Regions from separate parts of the Bradyrhizobium sp. USDA 4538 genome, predicted to be linked through region 2. Evidence: riboswitches for the same ligand, from Rfam matches in the RefSeq annotation. Region 2 holds a riboswitch; the other holds the start of a gene.

Region 1 (8,519 bases), 1.8 Mb from region 2:
TGTTCGATATTTCGTTCAACATTTGCGAGGTCGCGTGCGATCGTTTGCAGCAGCTGCGCCTGATCGGGAAGGGCTGGGTTGGCTGTCGGCGCGGCGTCCTGCGGTGGTGCGGTCTGAGGCAACGGCGTCGCTTGGGGCGGAGCGGCGTCTGCCGCGGCGACCTGAACGGTAGGTGGAGCGGGCTGGGCCGGAGGCTGCGGATCATCCGGCGGCAATGATGGAGTTGAAACGAGCTGCGGCGCCCAACGGGCGACAAGCAGCTTGGCTTCCCCGCCATATGACGACTGCAAAGCCAGGGCAGCGACCACGATACAGGCTGCCACCGACAAGGCGGTGAGCGCTCGGAATACCGGTCTTCCGGGCGGCGATTGCGAGCCAGGTACGGAAGAAGCAGGGCTCGGCCCGGAAGAAGCAGGGTTAGGTCCGACCGAGGGCGGGTTTGGCTTTGCCGACGGGTGGGACGCGGCATCGCGCTCCATTCTCGCGAGCTGTTCACTCAAGCGCGTGAGTTCTTCATCGGCGCGCGCAATCTGCTTTTGGGCTTCCGCGAGTCGTTCGTCGGCGCGCGCGCTCGGGCTATCGTTCGATCCAACTGGGTTCGGAGTGGGTGTGGAGTTCATCGACGTTTCCCTTTCCGTCCAATGTCACCCAAGAGTGCCGACTCGGCTATCCGTCAGGGGCGATCAGCCTCCAGCACTCCCTTCAGTCTTGTCCAAAGAATGGCCGGATGATAGCGCGCCCGAGGTCTCGTGATAATGGGGCGGGATATTGGCCCGGGCTAGCCGGAGATCGGGTCCGCTCGGGTCAAAAGCCGACATCATTCCGCGCCGCTTGGGGCAATGCAAACGGCCCTGGCCAGCGTAGTCTCAGGCGTCCCGCTCCACCAACTCGAAGGTGATGCCCTCCGGGCCCTCGAACAGCCGGAGCTTCCGGCTGATGTAGTCCATCTCCTCGCTCAGCATGGTGACACCGTTGGCCACCAGGTGCGCGGTGGCCGCCTCGATGTCGTCGACGCGGAAGGCGAGGTGATTGAAGCCCAGCTTTCGCAGATTGGTCGGGTGCACCCCCGGATCGGTCCCCGGGGGCGGGTCGAACTGAAGCAGCTGGATTTCGAAATCCGCTCCTTCGAGTGCGAGGGTGATGTGCTGCGCTCTCATGGCCGGCATGCCCATGTACCGGGCGGGAACGCCGCCGTCGATGGTCGCGACGTGAGTCTTCTTGAAGCCGAGCAGTGCGAAGAACGCGATCGCCGGGCCGGCGTCGGCCACTGCGATCGTCACATGATCCGGACTGAGTATCATCTGATCGCTCCCTGTCATCGGCGACGCGCCGGCTTTCCTGCTGGAGGCTATCAGCTCGCTCCGTCCGCCGGTAGGTGGGTCGGCCCTGCGGCGACACAATCCGACGGGCAATCAGCGATTCATGTCGCGAGAATGCGGACGTGTGACCCACAAGCAGCGCAACACACTCGGTGTCGTCCCGGCGAAAGCCGGGACCCATAACCACAGCTGGTCATTGTTGCGCGATGCTGGGACGACGAGTCCCGTCAACCACACCCGCCGCGGAGTATGGGTCCCGGCTTTCGCCGGGACGACGAATGGAGAGAAGTCGTCCCGCTTACGTCTTCAAATTCGCATGCGGCCGGCCGAAGTCGGGTGCGGCGGAGTCCTGGCCGGTCTCGACGATGCCGCGGCGGATGGCCCGGGTGCGGGTGAAGTGGTCGAACAGCGCTTCGCCGTCGCCGCGCCGGATCGCGCGGGTCAGCTTCGACAGATCCTCGTTGAAGGTGCCGAGCATCTCGAGCACGGCGTCCTTGTTGGCGAGGAACACGTCGCGCCACATCGTCGGGTCCGAGGCAGCGATGCGGGTGAAGTCGCGGAAGCCGCCGGCGGAGAATTTGATGACCTCGGATTCCGTCACCTGCGCCAGCTCGTCGGCGGTGCCGACGATGGTGTAGGCGATCAGATGCGGCAGATGGCTGGTGATCGCGAGCACGAGGTCATGATGGTCGGGCGTCATGATCTCGACTTTGGCGCCGAGCGCGGCCCAGAACGCGCGCAGCCGGTCGGTCGCCGCGGGATCGGTGCCTTCGGGCGGGGTGAGGATGCACCAGCGGTTGATGAACAGCTCGGCGAAGCCGGAATCCGGCCCCGAATGCTCGGTGCCGGCCACCGGATGCGCCGGGACGAAGTGGACGCCGTCAGGCAGATGCGGCGCCATGTCCTTGACGACGGCGCCCTTCACCGAGCCGACGTCGGAGATGATGGCGCCGGGCTTGAGATGTTCGGCGATCTCGGCCGCGACCGGGCCGCAGGCGCCGACCGGGATGCAGAGGATGACGAGGTCGGCATCCTTCACCGCCTCGATGTTGGTCTCGACGACGCGATCGACGATGCCGAGTTCGGCGACGCGCGCACGCGTCTTCTCCGAGCGCGCGGTGGTCACGATCTCGCCGACCAGCCCCTGCGCGCGCGCGCCGCGCGCGATCGAGCCGCCGATCAGACCGAAGCCGATCAGCGCGATGCGTTGGAAGAGCGGGGCGGTGGTCACGATGTCACTTTCCGGCCAGGAAGTCGCGCAGCCCCTCGACCACGAGGCGGTTGGCCTCCTCGGTGCCAATGGTCATGCGCAGCGCATGCGGCAGCTTGTAATTGTTGAGTGCGCGCAGCACGAGGCCGCGCCGTGTGAGATAGGCGTCGGCTTCCGCCGCGGTCTTGCCCTTGTCGGTCGGGAAATGGATCAGCACGAAATTGGCGACGCTCGGCGTCACCTTCAGCCCGAGCTTGCCGATCTCCTCGGTCAGCCAGTTGCGCCATTGTTCGGTGTGGGTTCGCGACATCTGCACATGCGCCGTGTCCTCGATCGCCGCCACCGCCGCCAGCATCGCCGGCGTCGTGACGTTGAACGGACCGCGGATACGGTTGCAGGCATCGACGATATGCGCCGGCCCGAACATCCAGCCGATCCGCAGCGCCGCAAGGCCGTGGATCTTCGAGAAGGTGTGCGTCACCACCGTGTTGTCCGTGGTCGCGACCAGCTCGATGCCGAGCTCGTAGTCGTTGCGCGAGACGTAGTCGGCATAGGCGGCGTCGAGCACCAGCAGCACATGCGACGGCAGCGCGGCGCGCAGCCGCTTGACCTCGTCGAACGGGATGTAGGTGCCGGTCGGATTGTTCGGGTTGGCGAGCCAGACCAGTTTCGTGCGCGGCGTCACCACCTTGAGTATGGCGTCGACGTCGGCCGTGAAATTGGTCTCGGCCGCGATCACGTTCCTGGCGCCGTTCGCCATGGTGGCGATCGGGTAAACCAGGAAGCCGTGGGTGGTCGAGATCGCCTCGTCGCCGGGCGCGAGATAGGTGTGCGCCAGCAGGTTGAGGATTTCGTCGGAGCCGGCGCCGCAGATGATGCGGTCGGGATCGAGCCCGTAGGCGCGGCCGATCGCCTCGCGCAGCACGCGCGAGGTCCCCTCCGGATAGTCCTCGAGATGGTCAGCCGCCGCCTTGTAGGCCGCGATCGCCTTCGGAGACGGCCCGAACGGCGTCTCGTTGGCGGACAGCTTGAACACCTTGCGGCCCGGTTCCGGCACCGGGCTCTTGCCGGGCGTGTAGGGCGCAATATCGAGGATGCCGGGGTTCGGCACGGGGCGGGACATCATCAACTCCGAACAGAGCGTTTTCGAGCGAAGTGGATACCGGTTCGCGTGAAGAAAACGCGTCAAAACAAAAGCCTGGACGGGCGGCTGGCTCTTACTTCAGGTCCTGGCCGATCCGTTAGAGGGCACCGTATAGCGCGTTGCGTGGCTGCCGACGAGGGCCGACGAGCGGACCGAGGCGCCGGCCTTGATCAGGGCGAGCTTGATGGCCTCGAAACCCTTGTTCTTAAGGTCTTGCCCGGTGACCGAGACCAGGAGCGCCGCGCCGTCGAAAGCGGTGTCGGGGACCGCGACGATCTCGGCGAGCGGCGCAAGCGCCCGGGCGACATCGGCGTTCCAGCCGGAGACGCGCACGCTCCAGGTCTGCACTTCGGTGACCATGGCGTCGTCGGCGACCCGCGAGATCACGAACACCGGCAGCGCGGCGGGATGGTCGGCGCGTTCGAGGAACGGCAGCCGCGCGATGATCTTCGGCGCGCCACTGGCCTCGAGCGCATTCCACCACGGCGTACGGCTTGCGATCGCGGAGACCAGCGCGAGGTCGCCCTTCGACTTCGCCACCGCCTCGACCGCGGCCTGTGCGCTGAAATGCGACACGTAAGGCACCACGAAGCCGAAGTGAAACCGCGCCGAGTCGCGCATGGCCGACTCGCCGACCGAAACATCGGCATGCACCGCGAACGGCGCCTGCACATAGGTGAAGGTCGAGATGATGACGCGCCAGATGCTCTCGATGGTGTCGAGCGGCAGGATGCCGCGATGACGCCGCACCAGCTCGCGCATCATGCTGGCCTCGCGTGCCGGGCGGAATGCCGAGCCGACCTCCTGGGTCTTCTTGACCTGGATCAGGCGGTCGATGATGTCGCCGCGCGCCATCAACAGGCGGTGTACCTGCTCGTCGATCGCATCGATCTCCTTGCGCAGATCCTGCAGCGAGGGCGGCGACGGGGGTGGGTTGGACATGCTCTCAAACCTTGTCGTCGGGGCGGCCCGTTGCCGCGTCGGACAGGTCCCTGATTAGGAAAGACGGGCAGCGAAAGCAAAGAGAAACGTCGCAGGCGTGCCTTGCGCATTCGGTTAACCAATTGGCCGTGGGCAGGGCTGTCTTGACGGCGGGGGGCATGGGGACTACGTTCCCTGCGTCCCGTGGTCATTTGAGCCGGCCGGCTTGCAGCCACGTTAAACAACTCGCTAAACAGGCCGGGGACCTTATCAGCTCCCGGCCGAACCTTTGTTCAGGCCGGGTTTTTTATTGGCCTGAGGTCCGTCGAGCCCTCCCGCGCGGAGGCAGGGTCGCCTAGATGAGCAACGTGCGTCCGATACCGAGCCCACAAACCCCGAGCGATGATCGCGCCCATGAGGCCGACCATCCGTCGTCACTGGTGGCGAAGTTCGGGATGGACCAGCCGCTCAAGCTCGATTGCGGCGTCGATCTCGCACCATTCCAGATCGCCTACCAGACCTATGGCGAGCTCAATGCCGACCGCTCCAACGCGATCCTGGTCTGCCACGCGCTGACCGGCGATCAGCATGTCAACAACATCCATCCCGTCACCGGCAAGCCCGGCTGGTGGGAGACCATGGTCGGCATCGGCCGGCCGATCGATCCCGACAAGTACTTCATCATCTGCTCCAATGTGATCGGCGGCTGCATGGGCTCGACCGGCCCTGCGTCGTTGAACCCCGCGACCGGCAAGGTGTGGGGACTCGATTTCCCGATCATCACCATCCCCGACATGGTGCGTGCGCAGGCGATGCTGATCGATCGTCTCGGCATCACGACGCTGTTCTGCGTGGTCGGCGGCTCGATGGGCGGCATGCAGGTGCTGCAATGGACCGCGGCCTATCCGGAGCGCGTGTTCTCGACGCTCGCGATCGCCTGCTCGACGCGCCACTCGGCGCAGAACATCGCGTTCCACGAGCTCGGCCGCCAGGCCGTGATGGCCGATCCGGACTGGCGCGGCGGCCGCTATGTCGACGAGGACACCCATCCGCACCGCGGATTGGCGGTGGCGCGGATGGCCGCGCACATCACCTATCTCTCGGACGCCGCGCTGCATCGCAAGTTCGGACGGCGGATGCAGGACCGCGAGCTGCCGACCTTCTCGTTCGATGCGGATTTCCAGGTCGAGAGCTATCTGCGCTACCAGGGCTCGTCCTTTGTCGAGCGCTTCGATGCCAACTCCTATCTCTATCTGACCCGCGCGATGGACTATTTCGACATCGCCGCCGACCACAACGGCGTGCTGGCGAAGGCGTTCACCGGCATCAAGACGCGGTTCTGCGTGGTGTCGTTCACCAGCGACTGGCTGTTTCCGACCTCGGAATCGCGCGCGCTGGTGCATGCGCTGAATGCGTCGAGCGCGCGGGTGTCGTTCGCCGAGATCGAGACCGACAAGGGGCACGATGCCTTCCTGCTCGACGTGCCCGAATTCCTCGAGATCTCCCGCGCATTCCTGCTGGCCGCAGGCAAGGCACGCGGACTGAAGGACGGCGGCCAGCCATGAGCATGCAGCAGACATTGCCCTTGCCGGGCATCGCGCCGGAGCGGACCGGCGGCCATCGCACCGATCATCTGCTGGTCGCCGACATGGTGCGGCCGGGCTCGCGCGTGCTCGATGTCGGCTGCGGCGATGGCGAATTGCTGCAGCTCCTAGAGAGCCGCGGCATCGACGGCCGCGGCATCGAGCTGTCGCGCGAGGGTGTCAATGGCTGCGTCGCCAAGGGGCTCGCGGTGGTGCAGGGCGATGCCGACACCGACCTCGTCAATTATCCGGATGATGCGTTCGACTACGTGATCCTGTCGCAGACCTTGCAGGCGACGCGACAGCCCAAGGTGGTGCTGGAAAATCTGCTGCGCATCGGCCAGCGCGCCATCGTCTCGTTCCCGAATTTCGGGTTCTGGAAGATGCGGCTGCAGCTGTTGATCGGGGGCCACATGCCGCGCACCGAGAATTTGCCGGCGAGCTGGTACGACACCTCGAACATCCACTTCTGCACCATCAAGGATTTCGTGCAGCTCTGCGAGGAGATCAACGTCAAGATGGAGCGCGCGGTGGCGCTCGATCTCTACGGCCGTCCGGTGCCGCTCAACCTGCCGTGGTGGGTGTGGAACATGTTCGGCGAGCAGGGTGTGTTCCTGCTCAGCAGGGGTGGGCAGGGGAAGTGACGTCATGGCGTCATTCCGGGGCACGCGAAGCGTGAACCCGGAATCTCGAGATTCCGGGTTCGATGCTGCGCATCGCCCCGGAATGACAGGACTACACCGGCGCCGCCACCAGCGACCTCGGATCGCGCACCGGCCAGCGGCCGGCCTCGACCAGCGCGATGAAGCGCCCGACCATCTCGTTGAACAGCGCCGGCTCCTCGAGGTTGAGCACGTGGCCCGACTTCGGGAAGAACGATAGGCCGGCGGCCGGCAGATGCTGCTTCAGGAACATGCTGGGCGCGATGCAATTGTCGTCCTCGTCGCCGCACAGGATCAGCGCCGGCGTCGCGGCGCGCTTGATCGCATCGGTCATGGTGTAGATCGAGGGCCTGCCGCCCTGGAAGCTGCGCATCGTGTTGGCGGAGCCCTTGGCGTCGTGGCGGGCGAGCGCGGCGTAGAAGTCGGCGTGGCCGCGCGGATCCTTGACCAGGAACGGAATCCGGCTCGGCGCCTCGCGCGTCACCTTGGCGACCTCAACCGCGCCGATGCTCTCGTATTGCGCGGCATTGGCGCGGCACTGCGCGCGGAAGGCATCGAGATTCTCGAGGCTCGAGCCGGAGCCGACCGCGGCCAGCGTCATCGACAGCGCGCGCTCCGGCGCGTTGAGGGCGACCTGCAGCGACGAATAGGAGCCCATCGAGAGTCCGACGAAATGCGCCCTGGCGATGCCGAGATGGTCGAGCACGGCGAGCGCGTCGGTATAGAAGTGCTGGTAGGTGTAGACGTCGGCACTCGCAGGCACGTCGGACGGCGTGTAACCGCGGGCCGAATAGGCGATGCAGCGGTGGCCGCGCGCGAAATAGCGCATCTGCGGCTCCCAATTGGTGTGATCCGCGGCGAACTCGTGCAGGAAGATGATCGGGGTTCCGCTGCCGGCCTCTTCGAAATGGAGGCGGACATGATCTTTCGTCGTGGCGTAGGGCATTGAAATTCTCCTCTCGTTGGCCGCCCCCAGATTTGCAGTTAATTTTCAAGGCCGCAATGCGGCAGTTCCGGTTCCTTTCTCGTCATCGAATCATCGCGGAATGACCCAGAAATTGTTCCCGCAGTGCCGCATGAAATCTTCCTCGCGCCATCCCGATTTTCAAAACCACCGCCGTGTTCCCTTGAGTGTTTCCTTGGGAACGCGACGGGGAATTGGGGGGTGTTACAGAGGATCTAGTGAAGTATGGTTCAGTTGCTTGCGTGTCGCCGGTCGCTTCGTGTTTTGGCGCTGGCTCTGTGTTCGCTCACTCTCGCCGTGATCTCCGCCGCACCGGCATCCGCCCGTCCGCATCATTCACGTCACGCGCATTCGGCCCATGCCGGCCATCACGCGCGTCATTATGCCCGTCATCACTATCGGCCCGCAGCGCGGCTGTCGCGCGCCGAGCGCCGCGCACTCGCGCAGCCGGGCGGGATCATCGAAACCAACGCAGCGCCGTTGCCCGGCAGCGCTGACCCCGTGCCCAACACGGGCGGCGTGATTGCGGCAAGCGGCTTCGGCTCGTCCGGCATCGTGGCCGAGGCGCGCCGCTATCTCGGCGGCAATCCGACCGGCCGCTCCAGCCTGTGGTGCGCCCGCTTCATGAACATGGTGCTGCAGCACACCGGCCATCGCGGCACCGGCTCCGACATGGCGAGCTCGTTCGCCAAATACGGCACGCGCGTTTCGGGACC
Region 2 (8,519 bases):
GGCGTGGGTATACCATTTTCGACACGGCGATCGGCCGATGCGGCATCGCGTGGGGCGAGCTCGGCGTGGCTGGCGTGCAGCTTCCCGAGCTGCGCGAGATCGAGACCCGCAAGCGGCTATTCAAGCTTTATCCTGACGCGCGCGAGATGCGGCCTCCCGAGGAGGTCGCTGTCGCGATCGAGGGCATCGCCGCGACCTTGCGCGGCGGCATTGGGGACCTTGCCGGCGTTGCGCTCGACATGAGCGGCATCCCGGCCTTCAACGCGCGCGTCTACCAGTTTGTCCGCACCATTCCCCGCGGCGAAACCCGGACCTATGACGAGGTGGCGAGCGCCTTGCGCGCGTCCGGCGCGGTCTATTCGGTGGCACAGGCGCTCGGCCGCAATCCCTTCATGGTCATGGTGCCCTGCCACCGCGTGCTCGAGGCGGGCAATTATGCCGACCGGATCTCGCCGAACGGCGGCAGCATCTCGAAACGGCGGCTGCTCTCGATCGAGGGCGCCCAGCCGACCACCAGCAAGACCCTTTTTGATGTGCTGCTGCCCGTTGCACGACTCCGGCCGCAAGCTTAAATCCCGGGTATGGTCCGAACCACGCTGCTGCAGCGCGATCGCATCACGGTGAACGAGTTCCGCTGCACGGCGGAACCCGGCGACAAGCCGTTCGCCGAGCAGTTCGCCTCCCACTCGGTGTCCTATGTGCGCAGCGGCAGCTTCGGCTGCCATTGCCGCGGCCGCTTTCATGAGCTGGTGGCAGGCTCGATCCTGGTCGGCCATCCCGGCGATGAATACACCTGCACGCACGACCACGTGGTCGGCGACGAATGCCTGTCGTTCTTCCTGGACCCGGAGCTGGTCGAGACCATCGGCGACCGCACGTCGGTCTGGCAGGTCGGGTCGGTGCCGCCGCTGCCGGAACTGATGGTGATCGGCGAGCTCGCGCAAACGGCGGCAGCTGGCAACAGCGACGTCGGTCTCGACGAGATCGGCCACCTCCTCACCAGCCGCCTTGTCGAGCTGGTGTCCGACCGCAAGGCAAAGCCGCTCACCGCAGGCTTGCGCGATCGCCGCCGCGCCGTCGAGGCCGCGCTGTGGATCGACGCCAATTCACACCATCAGATCGATCTCGACGATGCGGCGGAACAGGCCGGCTTGAGCACCTTCCATTTCCTGCGGCTGTTTTCCGCCGTGCTCGGCGTCACCCCGCATCAATATCTCGTGCGCTCGCGGCTGCGCCATGCGGCGCGGCGGCTTGCGGATGACGACAGCCCGGTCACCGACATTGCCTATGACGTCGGCTTCGGCGACCTGTCCAATTTCGTGCGCAGCTTCCACCGCGCTGCGGGTGCCTCGCCGCTGAAGTTCCGCCGGGCCTCGCGCGGCGACCGCAAGATTTTCCAAGAACGTCTCGCGCTGCAATAGCTAGGCTGATCCAGTCCGCGCGTCTTTCGATGCGCTTAGCGACTGGAGATTTACTCATGTACGACCATATCGGATTGCGCGTTGCCGACCTCGACGCCAGCGTGCGCTTCTACACCGCAGTGCTGGCGCCACTCGGCTTCGTGCTCTGCTCGCGCGACGACAGCGGCGCCGGCTTCGGCCCGAAGGGCGAGCCCGCGCTCTGGCTGCATCTGCACAAGGGCAAGACCCAGGGCGGCGCGCACGTTGCGTTCCGTGCCCCGAGCCACGACGCGATCAAGACATTCCATACCGAAGGCCTGAAAGCCGGCGGCAGGGACAACGGCGCGGCGGGCCATCGCAAGGATTACAGCCCGACCTATTACGCGGCGTTCCTGCTCGACCCCGACGGCAACAATGTCGAGGCGGTGTCGACCTAGCACACCACAGCTCCGCCGTCATTGCGAGCGGAGCGAAGCAATCCATCTTTCCGCCTGCTGCGGTGTGGATTGCTTCGTCGCTTCGCTCCTCGCAATGACGACACATCTGAAACCAACGAGGATTGAACGATGGCTTCCATTCACAAGGATATCCCGATCGACGCGCCGGCAGATCATGTCTGGGACGCGTTGCGCGATTTCGGCGCACTGCATACGCGGCTGGTGCCGGGCTTCGTGACCGATACGCAACTGGACGGCGACGTCCGCACTGTCACTTTCGTCAACGGCACCGTGGCGCGCGAGACGCTGGTCGATTGCGACGACAACCGACAGAGGCTGGTCTATGCGATCAGCAGCGAGCGGTTGAAGCAGCATTCCGCCTCGGTGCAGGTGTTCGCCGAGGGCGACGCGCGCTGCCGCGTGGTGTGGATCGCCGACGTGCTGCCGCACGAGGTCGCGCCCTACATGGACGCGCAAATGGACCTCGGCGCGGCGGCGATGCAGGCGGCGATGGCCAAGTCGGCGAGGGAGAAGAGCGCGGCGTGATCCGCTAGGTCATGCGACTGGCCGCGCATTTCGAACTATGACCATCACCCTGAGGAGGTCGCGAAGCGACCGTCTCGAAGGGCGACAGCCCCGCTGTTTCTACGAGCGCACGCCGAAACACCTGGGCCGTCGATCCTTCGAGACGCCGCTTCGCGGCTCCTCAGGATGACGGGTTTAATATCTACGACAGCGCCGGCTGCGCCTCGGCGACCGGTGCCGACTTGCCCCAGCGCGTCAGGATCACGCTGAGGCAGGACAGCACGCCGAGCACGCCCATCGAGGCGGCGGCGAGTGCGAAGAAGTTCTGCGCGCTCGCCTCATGCGTCGACAGCCACCAGCCGCCGGCACCGATGAAGATCAGCCGCGCGGTCTGCGCCAGCACCGGACCCAGCACCTTCGCGGCCCCCTGCGAGGAGAAATACATCGACATCGCAAGGCCGATGAAGGCGTACATCGGCGCGGCGGTCGAGAGATATTGATGGCTGGTCGCCCGCACATGTGGATCGTTGGTGAACAGATTGACCCAGAGGTCGGGGAAGACGGCGATGAAGCTGCCGACCACGCCGACCGCAAGGAACGACAACGTGCCCGCGGTCCAGGCGATGCGCCGGGCCCGCGCGACGCGCTCGGCGCCGACCGCCATGCCGATCATCGGCACCGAGGCGATGCCGACCGCGAAGGCGACCGATGTCAGCATGAATTCGAGCCGCGCGCCGATGCCGTAGCCGGCGAGCACCGCGGTGCCGAACTGCGCCAGCATGTGGGTGAAGATCGAGATCGTCAGAACCGACTGCAACGGCGAGAAGCAGGACACCGCGCCGACATTGAGGATGTCGATGAACATCGCCCATTGCACGCGCAGCCCCTTGAGTTTCGGCTTCACGCGGGCACGGCCCGAGAACAGATACCAGCCCATCACGCTGATGCTGATCGAATAGGCGATCAGCGACCCCGCGGCGACGCCGCGCATGCCGAATTGCGGCACCGGACCGAGACCGAGCCCGAGCGTGCCGCCGAGAATGATCTGCCACACCGCCGAGGACAGGATCATGGTCGACGGCAGCTTCATGTTGCCGGTGCCGCGCAGGATGCCGGCCATGGTGTTCATCAGCCAGGGCAGGATCGCGCCGCCGAAGAACACCTGCGAATAGGCGATCGCCTGCGCCAGCACATTGCCCCGGCCGCCGAGCAGTTCGAGCAGGCGCGGGCCGAAGATCAGCATGCCCAGCATGAACGTCAAACCAAAGGTCAGGCCGATCAGCAGCGCATGCATCGCCAGCGTCGAGGCGCGCTCGATCTCGCCGGCGCCGAGCGCACGCGCGATCGCGGATGCGACGCCGCCGCCCATCGCGCCGCCGGACATCGTCATGGTCAGGATCACGCAGGGAAACACCAACGCCATCGCCGCGAGCGACTCGACGCCGAGCCGGCCGATATAGGAGGTCTCCGCGATCACCACGCAGGTGCCGGCCGAGAGCGCGATCACGTTCGGCCAGGCGAGCCACAGAAGCGTGCGCAGGATCGGCCCGTCGAGCAGCGCATTGCGCGCCGGCTTGGTCACCGGCGGCGGCAGCGGCCGCTCTTGTTCGTCGACAGGAATTTCGGCGAGGCCGAGATCGGACATTTCTACTCCCACGCGCGATCTGGGGAGCCGCGCCATGGTGTTTCCCTACCATGGCGGCGGCGGAATCCACGTGCGCGGGGCGCAAGGGGGGCCTGCGCGATTGCAGGTGAACCCGGATGAACCTTGGGGCTAGCCGATCGACCAGACGAACGGCGCGCCGGCGGTGCTGTTCGGCTTCAGATGCACCGGAATATGCCGCCCGCAGCCGGCGGCCAGCCCTTCGAACAGGCCGGTCAATACGCTGGCGCAGGCCGGATGATAGTCGGCCACGTCGGCCATCAGCTTCCAGCCCTGCTGGCGGATTTCGAACTGGCCCTCGGATTCGCTGATGTCAGCGACATCATCCTGCGACTCGAAGAGCGTGCGCAGGAATGCGGCAAATTCCGTGGCACGGCCACGGCTGCCGCCGAGCGCCTGCGCGACCTCGTCATAATACTGCATGCCGATCAGTCTGCCGGTGAGATGCAGCAGATAGCTCGCATCCTCCGGGCCGAACACCTGCACGATGACCGGCGCGGCCGTCTTCACATATTCCATCGCGTAGCTGCGATAGGCCTTTTCCAGCCGCGGCTTCGGCCAGCTGTCGACCGGCAGCGCCGGCGCGGTGTTCGGATCGAATGGCGGCGCCTCGAGATGGCGCGCGAACACCAGGCGCTGGTCGAGCTCGAGCGGATGATCGTACTCGCAGTAATAGCCTTCGAGGCCGTCCTGGCCGTCGACACTCTGCTTGGTGCAGACGAAGCCGAGCCGCAAGTCCCCGAGCGCGACACCGTTGTTGGCGTGCCAGCCGCGCAGCATCGCGCGCGAGACCTCGCCGGGCACGCCGCAGATCGCCGTGCCCTTCCAGATCCAGCGCGGCGGCGGATAGCGGATCCAGGCCTTGCGGTCGGTCTCATACATGTATTCGACATGCACGCCGCCGATCCAGTTGGAGAGGTAATGATATTGCGCGGCCGCGACCGCCGGCGGCAGGCCGTCGAGGCCGAGCTTCTTCAAGCCGGGGAGAAAGCGTTCCTGCTGCTGGCGGCGAAACACGCGGAAGACGAACTCGGCGGCATCAGCCGTGCCGCGCCGCGTGACGACGGTGAGGATCAGGCCGGTGAAGAAGGCGTGATAGAGATCGGCGACACTGCGCCACTTCCGCCACTGCGTTTCGCGCGCGTCCTGCTCTCCGGTCATGTCTGCTCCCGCTGTTCTTGTTGGCGAGATAAAGCCTCGCGCGCGCAATCGTAGCCCGGATGAATCGAAGCGCAATCCGGGGCAGCTCATTGCGCGTATGCAGCGTCCCGGATTTCGCTAGCGCTTCATCCGGGCTACGGAATTAAGCGCGCGCGAAACGGAATTACACGCGAAAATGCTTGGAGAGCTTCAGGCCCTGCGCCTGATAGTTCGAGCCGATGCGCTGGCCGTAGAGCGCATCGGGACGCTCCAGCATCCGCTCATAGACGAGACGGCCGACGATCTGGCCATGCTCGAGGATGAACGGCACCTCGCGCGAGCGCACCTCCAGCACGGCGCGCGCGCCCTTGCCGCCGGCGCCGGCATAGCCGAAACCAGGATCGAAGAAGCCGGCATAGTGGACGCGGAATTCGCCGACCAGCGGATCGAACGGCACCATCTCCGCGGCGTAGTCCGGCGGCACCTGCACCGCCTCTTTCGACGCCAGGATGTAGAACTCGCCGGGATCGAGAATGAGACTGCCGTCGGGCCGGGCCTTGATCGGCTCCCAGAAGTCGTCGACGGCATAGCCGCCGCGGCGATCGACATCGACCACGCCGGTGTGGCGCTTGGCGCGGTACCCGACAAAGCCGCCCGAGCTCTCGCCGGAAAGATCGACGGAAAGCGCAACGCCATCGGAGAGATCGGCATCGTCGATATCGACCAGCCGCTCGGCGGCATGCAGCGCATCGAGCTCGTCGGCGGTCAACGTGGCCTCGCCGATCCGGAAGCGGACCTGGCTGAGCCGCGAACCCTCGCGCAGCAGCACGGGAAACGTCTTCGGGCTGATCTCGGCATAGAGCGGGCCGTGATAGCCGGCGCCGATCATGTCGAAGCGGCGGGTGCCGTCGGCGATCACACGGGTGAAGACGTCGAGCCGTCCGGTCGAGCTCTTCGGGTTGGCCGCGGCCACGATCTCCGGCGGCAGCGCCAGGCTCTCCAACAGCGGCACGATGTAGACGCAGTTGGTCTCCAGCACCGCGCCGTCGGACAGATCGATCTCGTGCAGCTTCAGCTCGTCGATCCGCTCGGCGACGGTGGCATCGGGTCCCGGCAGGAAGCTGGCACGGACCCGGTAGGCAATGTCACCGAGGCGCAGATCGAGGCTGGCCGGCTGGATCTGGCTCTCGACGAAGTCATAGGCGGGCAGAATGAGGCCGGCCTCCGCCATCTCCGCGATCATGCGGTCGGGCAGGATTCCGTTGGATTCATCTTCCAGCGTGAACGACACGATGCGGTCCCTCGGCGATCCCTTGAGATGACCCAAAAATCATACTCCAGGCGGCCATCAAGCCCCAAAATATGGGCTTTTACGGGTTATCCGATGACCGTCTTGACGGAAAGGGCGCGAGGGAATATCAGCTGCACTTATCCCGTGGTGATTTGAGCCGGCCGGCTTGCAGCCACGTTAAATAAGTCGCTAAACAGGCCGGGGACAGTGTGATCCCGGCTTGTGGAGGTTGCTCCAGGCCGGTTTTTTTGTGGCCAGTTTCCAGGGGAAATGGCCACCTCGGAGGTCACATGTCTGAATCTGAAACCACGGCCCGCTTTCGTCCCGAAACCCGCCTCGTCCATGGCGGCACGCTGCGCTCGCAATTCGGGGAGACGTCGGAAGGGCTGTTTCTCACCCAGGGCTACGTCTACGACACCGCCGAGCAATGCGAGGCGCGCTTCAAGGGCCAGGACCCCGGCTTCATCTATTCGCGCTATTCCAACCCGACCATTGCGATGTTCGAGCGCCGCATGATCGAGCTCGAGGGCGCGGAAGCCGCGCGCTCGACCGCGACCGGCATGGCCGCGGTGACCACCGCGATCCTCGCCCCGCTGAAGGCCGGCGATCATGTGGTGGCCTCGAAGGCCCTGTTCGGCTCCTGCCTCTACGTGGTGCAGGACCTGTTGCCGCGCTACGGCATCGAGACGACGCTGGTCGACGGCCTCGACCTCGACCAGTGGCAGCGCGCGTTGCGGCCGAACACCAAGACCTTCTTCCTGGAGAGCCCGACCAATCCGACGCTCGACGTGCTCGACATCGGCGCGATCGCAGAGATCGCGCATAGCGGCGGCGCCCGGCTGATCGTCGACAACGTGTTTGCGACGCCGATCTGGCAGAGCCCGCTGTCGCTCGGCGCCGACGTCGTGGTCTATTCCGCAACCAAGCATATCGACGGCCAGGGCCGCTGCCTCGGCGGCGTCATCCTGTCGTCGGAGGCCTTCATCGCCGAGCACATCCACAATTTCATGCGCCAGACCGGGCCGTCGCTGTCGCCGTTCAACGCCTGGGTGCTGCTGAAGGGGCTGGAGACGCTCGGCGTCCGCGTCCGCGCCCAGACCGAGAACGCGGCGAAGATCGCCGAGGCGCTGGCCAGGCATCCGAAGATCACGCGGCTGGTCTATCCCGGCCGTCCCGATCATCCGCAGGCCGCGACGGTGAAGAAGCAGATGGGCGCCGGCTCGACGCTGGTCGGCTTCGAGGTGAAGGACGGCAAGGCCGGCGCCTTCCGCTGTCTCAACGCCCTGAAGATCTCGCGCATCTCCAACAATCTCGGCGATGCCAAGAGCCTGGTCACGCATCCCGCGACCACGACGCATCAGCGCCTGGCGCCGGAGGCCCGCGCCGAGCTCGGCATCAGCGAAGGTTTCGTTCGCTTCTCGGCCGGGCTCGAGCATCCCGACGATCTGATCGAGGATTTCGAGCGGGCGCTGGAGCAAGTCTGAAGCAACGCGTCGTGGCCGGGCTTGCCCGGCCACGACGGCTTCTCTTGAAGATTAAGTCGCAGCCGTCGTGACGCCGCCGTCGACCACGATGGTCTGGCCGGTCATGAAGGTCGACGCGTCGGAAGCGAGATAGGCCACAGCGCCTGCGATCTCGTCGGGCTCGCCGATACGGCGGAGCGGCGTCGATGCGGTGCGGCGCTTCAGATTGTCCGGGTCCTCCCACAGCGCGCGGGCGAAATCGGTCTTCACCAGGCCCGGCGCCACGCAATTGACGCGCACGCCCTTCGGGCCCCACTCGCCGGCGAGGCTGCGGCACAGTGCGAAGTCGGCCGCCTTGGAGATGCCGTAGGCGCCGATCACGGTCGAGCCGCGCAGGCCGCCGATCGAGGAGATGATCACGACCGAGCCCTTGCCGCGCTCGGCCATCTGCGGGATCGCCAGTGCGGACAGCCAGATGTTGCTCTTGACGTTGGAGCCCATGATCTTGTCGAAGGCCTCGTCGGTGATGTCGAGCAGCGGGCCGTAATAGGGATTGACCGCGGCGTTGCAGACCAGGATGTCGATCTTGCCGTAATGCTT

What was found. Region 2 has a riboswitch for S-adenosylmethionine ahead of J2R78_RS13410 (O-succinylhomoserine sulfhydrylase). Riboswitches for the same ligand answer to the same signal wherever they lie in the genome.
Region 1: it holds a riboswitch for S-adenosylmethionine, as region 2 does, so the genes downstream of both, J2R78_RS21485 (homoserine O-acetyltransferase) here and J2R78_RS13410 (O-succinylhomoserine sulfhydrylase) in region 2, are expected to answer to the same signal.

Annotation. Positions count from the first base shown of each region.
Region 1 is NZ_JALJZE010000001.1:4,763,558-4,772,076, forward strand. It holds gene J2R78_RS21460 (hypothetical protein) at 1-620, opposite strand, end outside; gene J2R78_RS21465 (VOC family protein) at 867-1,319, opposite strand; gene J2R78_RS21470 (prephenate/arogenate dehydrogenase family protein) at 1,618-2,550, opposite strand; gene hisC (histidinol-phosphate transaminase) at 2,555-3,652, opposite strand; gene J2R78_RS21480 (chorismate mutase) at 3,752-4,615, opposite strand; SAM riboswitch at 4,789-4,868, shown strand; gene J2R78_RS21485 (homoserine O-acetyltransferase) at 4,954-6,159, shown strand; gene metW (methionine biosynthesis protein MetW) at 6,156-6,821, shown strand; gene J2R78_RS21495 (alpha/beta fold hydrolase) at 6,913-7,785, opposite strand; gene J2R78_RS21500 (TIGR02594 family protein) at 8,029-8,519, shown strand, end outside.
Region 2 is NZ_JALJZE010000001.1:2,988,016-2,996,534, forward strand. It holds gene J2R78_RS13375 (methylated-DNA--[protein]-cysteine S-methyltransferase) at 1-572, shown strand, start outside; gene J2R78_RS13380 (AraC family transcriptional regulator) at 582-1,421, shown strand; gene J2R78_RS13385 (VOC family protein) at 1,478-1,837, shown strand; gene J2R78_RS13390 (SRPBCC family protein) at 1,967-2,383, shown strand; gene J2R78_RS13395 (MATE family efflux transporter) at 2,565-4,007, opposite strand; gene J2R78_RS13400 (hypothetical protein) at 4,137-5,186, opposite strand; gene J2R78_RS13405 (2'-deoxycytidine 5'-triphosphate deaminase) at 5,350-6,456, opposite strand; SAM riboswitch at 6,591-6,670, shown strand; gene J2R78_RS13410 (O-succinylhomoserine sulfhydrylase) at 6,747-7,940, shown strand; gene J2R78_RS13415 (SDR family NAD(P)-dependent oxidoreductase) at 7,992-8,519, opposite strand, start outside.